2 regions of the Vreelandella hamiltonii genome follow, and region 2 is predicted to be linked to the other one. Evidence: predicted binding sites of a transcription regulator. Region 2 holds the regulator's gene; the other holds the start of a gene.

Region 1 (3,412 bases), on a different contig from region 2:
GGCAGCGCTGGAGGCCTGAGGTAACGCTTCTGCGGGCATGGGTGGCTCCTGCAATCGCACGGGATAGGGATGTGCTGCAGTGCATTATAAATGAGCAGGGGCTTTAGACCAAGGTCTATGATGGTTCGTTTGCACTGCGTTTGGTGTTTGCCACACAAGTGCAACCTAAACCCTGTAAATTCAAGCTGTAAATCACTGTGGATGGCCATCAGTATCACGATGAGCCACGTGACGGCGAGAGGAAAATTTGGCCGAACCCTAAAGCCTGGGGTTAAATGGCCGAAGGTTATTACTGATACAACACATTGTTAGATGATTCATTGACGTCGGAGCAGGAAATAGGGCGTATTCAAAAAGGACGGTAACGTATGGCTTCCATTTCATCACTGGGTATCGGTTCAGGGCTTGATCTCAACGGCTTGCTAGACCAACTGCAAGAAGCCGAGCGGGGTAAGCTGGAACCCATCGAGCGACAACTGGAAACTCAGCAAACAAAAATTTCCGCCTACGGCCAGCTGCAGAGCGCAATGTCTCAGTTTCAAAGTGCAGCCGCAGCGCTTAACGACAGCGCCCTGTACGAAAGCCTTTCAACCAACGTTGGTGGCAGCGCCATTACGGCCGCCGCTGATAGTGAAGCCCAGCCAGGCGCTTACAACGTCACTGTCGACCAGCTCGCTACCGCAGGCACGCTGGCCACCACCTCCGTGCCGGATGCCACGGTAGCCCTGACCGAAGAAGACACCTCCCTGACCCTAAGCTTCGCCGGCCAGGACGATGTCAACGTGGCTATCAGTGCCAATAGCACGCTGGAAGACGTGCGCGATGCCATCAATGCCCAGCAAGACAGCGGCGTCTCCGCGTCGATTATTTTCGACGGTGAAGCATACCGCCTGGCATTGAGTTCTACTCAGACGGGGGCTGCGGCTTCCATTGAAGGCGTGGCCTTTGGCACCGCCTTCGGCAGTGAGCTGGCTACCGATGTGGTGCAAGCTGGTCAAAATGCCCTGCTCAATGTCAATGGCGTTGAGATCACCAGCCCCACTAATCAAGTGGAAGGCGCCATTCAAGGGGTCACGCTCAACCTGCAAGAAGAAGGCACCAGCACCGTGGCCGTAGAACAAGACACCCGCGCCGTGCGCGAAGCAATCACCAGCTTTGTGGATGCCTATAACGACCTGAAAGGAACCATTGGAGAACTTACCAGTTTCAACCCTGAAAGCGGCGTGGCTGGCGAGTTGAACGGCGACAGTGCCGTGCGCACAGTTGAATCGCGCTTACGCAGCGTGTTAAGCGGTGGTATGGAAGGCCAGTTTTCCATGCTGAGCGATATCGGCATTACCCTTCAGCGCGATGGCACTTTGGCCGTCGATAGTGACAAGTTAGATGATGCCATTGCCAACAACCAGGAGGCGCTTTCCACCTTCTTTGCAGGCGATGCCAGCGATGCAGGGATGGCCGGCCAGGTTAACCAGACGCTAACGCAACTGCTGGGCACCAATGGTGCCGTGGCAGGGGCCATCAGCGGGGCTGAAAACCGCGTAGAATCCCTAGGCGAACGCTATGTGCGCATGGAGAAAGCCATCGAGCAAACCATTGCACGATACCGCACCCAGTTTGGCCAACTAGACAGCATGATTGCCCAAATGAACCAGACCAGCGACTACCTGACCCAGCAGTTCGATGCGCTGGACGCCCAACTGGGCCGCCGCTAAGCGCTTTCCCGCCTTACATTACGCCTGCTGAAAACAGTAGGCGTTTTTGTAACTGGCATACTTTATTGCGTGCAGGCAAAGCTTAAAAAAACACTCACCCCATTCAAGTTTTCCGCTGATGCGCCGATAATGACTTTATATTTGATCGCTCTGCTTAACCCCCCCCCCTTCAGGAGCGACGACACAAGCGCGTTCATCGCGCATGGGTTTAGCCTTTTGCACCGAGGAACGACGGTATGGCGACAATAACCTCTCTAGGCGTTGGCTCTGGCCTGGATCTCACCGGCTTGTTGGATCAGCTTCAAGAAGCGGAGCGGGGCAAACTCGCGCCGATTACCCGCCAAAAAGAGCAACAGCAGGATAAGATTTCTGCCTACGGCCAGCTGCAAACATCGCTAAACAGCTTTCAAGATGCTGTAGCGAAACTCAACGACCCAAAGCTCTACCAAAGCCTTTCCGCGAACGTGCGTGGCGATGCCATTAAAGCCACTACCTCCGCCAGTGCGCTGCCCGGTAGCTACCGGGTAGAGGTATCGCAGTTAGCCACCTCTGGCACGCTTGCCTCAACCCGTGTGACTGACCGAGACACCGCGCTGGACCTGCAAGGCGCAACGGCCCTACGGCTGGATTTTGGCGGTGCGGACTCTGTGGATATTGATATCGCCCCCGGCAGCAGCCTTTCCGCGATACGCGATGCCATTAACGCCAATAAAGATGCAGGTGTAAACGCCACCATCATCAACGATGGCCAAGGCTACCGGCTGGCGCTCAGCTCTAAAAACACCGGCGCGGATGCCTCTATCGCCAGCTTTAGCTTTGTCGATACCAGCCAAGACCCGGCAGTAACCGTGGCAGGGCCCTTTGCTGAAGATGCCGCCACCAAGCGAGCCGGTGAGGATGCCGCGCTCACGGTCAACGGCATCTCCATTAGCAGTGCCAACAACCAAATAGAAGGTGCCATTCAAGGGGTCACGCTGAACCTGGCCGAACTCAGCATTGCCGATGGCGAAACCGCCACCAGCACCATTACTGTCGAACGAGACACCCTCAAGCAGCGCGAAGCCATTAACGGCTTCGTAAAAGCGTTCAACGACCTGAAAGGCACCATTGCCAAGCTCACCAGCTTTACCGGCGACAGCGAAACCGCAGGCGAACTGGTTGGCGACAGCACCGTGCGCACCATTGAAAGTCGCTTGCGTAGCGTGTTGACCGGTGGTGTGGAAGGTGGCGAGCTGGGCACCCTGAACCAGTTAGGCATTACCCTGCAGCGTGACGGTAAGCTGGCAGTGGATGACGACAAGCTATCCGACCTGGTGGCCAATAACCCCCAGGCGCTAAGTGACTTCTTCGCGGGAGATACCACAGCGAACGGAATGGCAGGGAAGCTAAACACCACCGTAGAGCAGATGCTCGGCAACAACGGGGTAGTGAAGCTGGCCATTAGCGGTGCTGAAAACCGTATTAAAAGCCTGGGCGAGCGCTTCGAGCGCATGGAAAAATCCATTGAAGGCACCATTGCCCGCTACCGCACCCAGTTCAGCCAGCTAGACGCGATGATCGCCCAGATGAACAGCATGAGCAGCTACCTCACCCAGCAGTTCGACGCACTGGACTACCAGCTAGGTCGCAAGCGCTAACCCATCCCAATACGTGCCCAGCCCCCCTTTGTGGGGGCACATCTATAACACAGTCAACCTGGG
Region 2 (3,412 bases):
AGCCCCGAGGCAGGGTCGATGGCTGCCTTGGCGCATCACCCTCACTGGGCGCTATGGGTGAGCAGTGACGCCGAGGCCTTCGCGAGCATGTACCGTGCCCTACGCCAGATGCGTGAGCAAGGGGGGCCGCGCCGCCTGCTGGCCCTGCACGAGCCGCACCTCCCGCGTCAGGGCTTGCTGAACAACCTGCGTGATGCCGCTGCGCACTATTTGCAAATAGAGCTGTTGCTACTGGCTCGTTGATGACCCCATGACAAGGGACCGGCAATGCCTCTACAGACGATGTTGCTACGAACATTGATCAACACCGCAAAGTGGTCAACAGTGACATGGAGCGTGTTTCTCTCCAGCGCCGCGTGGGTGCTGGTGTTATCGCTGGTTGTGGGTGAATCGGCGCGGGCAGCGACAGGTAGCTGGAGCAGTCAAATGCCCGCGGTGATGGTGGCCATGAGCGATCGGGCGAGCAGCAGCCAGGCCATCAGACCTCCGGCGGGCATACCGCTGGGCGACGCGACGTTGGCGAGGGTGCAATGGCGTTTCGAGGCGCCGGCCCATGCGCCTGTCAACGCCTGGCTGTGCCATCCTGCACAATGCGTGCCCCTGAGTGGCATGCGTGGCAGCACCATGGCACTGGCAGGTCTGGAAGCCAACGCGCCGCTTCATTTGCGCTTTGCGCTGTCACCGGGGCAACGGCCCGTGCGCGTACAGGGGCTTCAGGTCATCGTGAATTATCAGTAAAGATCGTTTAGCCGTGAGGCAATAGGATGTATACAGCACAAGGCAGGATCAAGCAGAGTGAGCTGTTAACTCAATACATGCCACTGGTGAGACGTCAGGCCTTGACACTGCAGGTCAGGTTGCCCGCCAGTATCGAGCTGGATGATTTGATTCAAGCGGGCATGGTGGGCTTGCTGGAGGCGCTAGGACGCTTTGATGCCGCACAGGGCGCGACGTTTGCCACGTTCGCCAGCCAACGCATTCGGGGCGCCATGATGGATGAACTGCGCACTCGGGACTGGCTGCCGCGCAGCGTGCGCCGCTCTGCCCGCGCAGTCGATGAAACCGTACGCCGTTTGGAGCAGACGCTGGGCAGGCCCCCTGAAGAGGTGGAAATTGCCCGTGAGCTGGAGATGCCGCTGAGCGACTATCAACAGCTGCTCAACGACACCAATAGCGGGCAGCTACTGCCCTTCGAGGAACTGGTGGCCGATGGCGGTGAGCCAGCCGGGGACGAAGGCAGCGCCAATCGTCCTTTCGAACAACTGCTCGACGAGCAGCAGCGGCACACTCTGATCGAAGCGATCGAGGCGTTGCCCGAGCGTGAAAAACTGCTGATGGCCCTGTATTACCAGGAAGAGATGAACCTCAAAGAGGTGGGGGCGGTACTGGGCGTCACCGAATCGCGGGTATCGCAACTGCATAGCCAGGCCGTCAGCCGCCTTCGTGCCCGCTTGAGCGACCACGATTGACCTTCTTATCCTCTCACGTTAACCGGCAAGGAGCCGTTGATGAACCCCTCTACGTTGATCGGCATATTTGCCAGCATGCTGTTGTTGATAAGCGTGCTGTTCTTTACCGCAGAGTCGCCAGAAAGCTTTATCAACTTGCCTGGTCTGGCCATCGTCATTACCGGTACCCTGGCGGCGACGTTCATCAGCTACCCCTTGAAGGAGGTACTGCGAGTAGTGCGCCTGGTAGGCCTGGTATTCCGCCGCGAGAACACCTATGTGCGCGATGATATCGGCGAGCTGGTGGCCATGTCGCGGTTATGGTTCAAGGGCGATGTCCGAGCGGTAGAGCGGGAGCTGGAGCATACGCGCAACCCGTTTCTGCGCACCGGTATTCAACTGGTGATTGCCAACACCAAGGAAGATGAAATTTTCGACATGCTGCGCTGGCGGATCGCACGGCTGAAAGCGCGTGAGCATGCCGAAGCGCAGATTTTCCGCACCATGGCCACCTATGCGCCGGCCTTCGGCATGATCGGTACGCTGGTGGGGTTGGTCAACATGCTGGAAGTCATGGATGCGGGCGATCTGCAAGTGATCGGTCCGCGCATGGCCGTGGCGCTGCTCACCACGTTCTACGGTATTTTGCTGGCCAATCTGGTCTTCAAACCCATTGCCGTCAAGCTGGAGCGGCGCACCGAAGAGCGGTTGATCACCATGAACATGGTGTTGGAAGGCATTTCACTGATTACCAAGCGTCGCCTGCCGTCGTTCATCGAAGAAACGCTGAACTCGTTCGTGGCCAACTACCACGATGAAATTCGTGATGCGAGCGTCAAGCCGCGCCCGGATGCCGACCCAGCGCTGAAGAAAGGGTAGCCCCATGCTCAACCAGGATGCACGGCATGCGCTGGAGCTGCCTGCGGCAGCAAGCGAGGACGATGAAGGGTGGCTGACCAGTTACCTGGACGTCTTGACGCTGCTGATTACCCTGTTCGTGCTCTTGCTGGCGCTGACGCCTCCTGGCGGTGGCGAAGGGAGGGAGAGCGATGCCATGGGGCCGGCCAGTGCCATCATGGCCATGCCGTTGGCCTCATTGGCCACCGGTATTCATCCACGTCACGACGGTGTGCAGTCGCAGATGGCGGGGCTGGATATTCCTGGGGTCAGTGTCTCGCAGGGTCGTGAGGGCATCACCCTGCGCATCGACGACAGCCTGTTGTTTTCCAGTGGTAGCGATGTGCTAACGCCTCAGGGCCTGATCGTGTTAGAAGGTCTCACGTCAGTACTCCAAACGTTCGAAGGCCAAATATCGGTGGAAGGGCATACCGATAACGTGCCCATTGCCACCCCGCGCTTTCCCTCTAACTGGGAGCTTTCCACGGGTCGCGCCATTGCCGTGGTGCGCCAGTTGGAGCGTCAGGGTATCGCCATTTCTCGTATGCGGGCGGTTGGCTATGCCGACACCCAACCCATGGAAAGTAACGCTACCTCGGAAGGGCGAGCTGCCAACCGACGCGTTGAACTGCTGCTCAAACAGCAGGTCGAGGGGTAAAGCACTATCTCGAGGCTATCTTCGTGTCGACGCATCATTCTCGACTGCAGTCCTTTGGCGCTGTCTTGGTACTGGATACCGACGTGCGGCAGGTTCAGGCCGTCAGCCGCAACCTGGCGGCATTACTGGGGTTACCCACCAACGAGCAGCCGCCCCCTACGCTGACGTCTCTGCTGGGCAAGCGGCTCAGCCAGCGGCTGCGCCATGAACTGCAAGGGCAGCCCCGCCTATCCGGCCCGCTCACTTTTCGCCGAGCCACCGTCGATACGCGCTTTCAACTCCAGGCCTATCGAACAGACCGACACGTCGTCGTCGAAATAGAGCCATTGCCCCCGATGGGCAAGCAGCGCCTGCTGGGAACCCTCAATGAGCGCCTGGTGCGCCTGGCCGAAGCCACGCACCAGGAGGA

The links. Region 2 encodes FliA, which starts transcription of late flagellar genes. Its sites were predicted from a motif close to CTAAAGTTNNNNNNNNNNCNGCCGATA; they were not measured.
Region 1: a site for FliA is predicted at 1,815-1,841, ahead of fliD (flagellar filament capping protein FliD). Genes of this name have one in related genera too.

What each region holds. Positions count from the first base shown of each region.
Region 1 covers NZ_BMXO01000012.1:735-4,146, forward strand. The annotation lists gene IE061_RS12295 (hypothetical protein) at 1-39, opposite strand, end outside; gene fliD (flagellar filament capping protein FliD) at 369-1,712, shown strand; gene fliD (flagellar filament capping protein FliD) at 1,949-3,349, shown strand.
Region 2 covers NZ_BMXO01000021.1:51,768-55,179, forward strand. The annotation lists gene IE061_RS17005 (hypothetical protein) at 1-243, shown strand, start outside; gene IE061_RS17010 (flagellar protein FlhE) at 325-738, shown strand; gene IE061_RS17015 (RNA polymerase sigma factor FliA) at 765-1,469, shown strand; gene IE061_RS17020 (motility protein A) at 1,509-2,327, shown strand; gene IE061_RS17025 (OmpA/MotB family protein) at 2,332-3,003, shown strand; gene IE061_RS17030 (sensor domain-containing diguanylate cyclase) at 3,027-3,412, shown strand, end outside.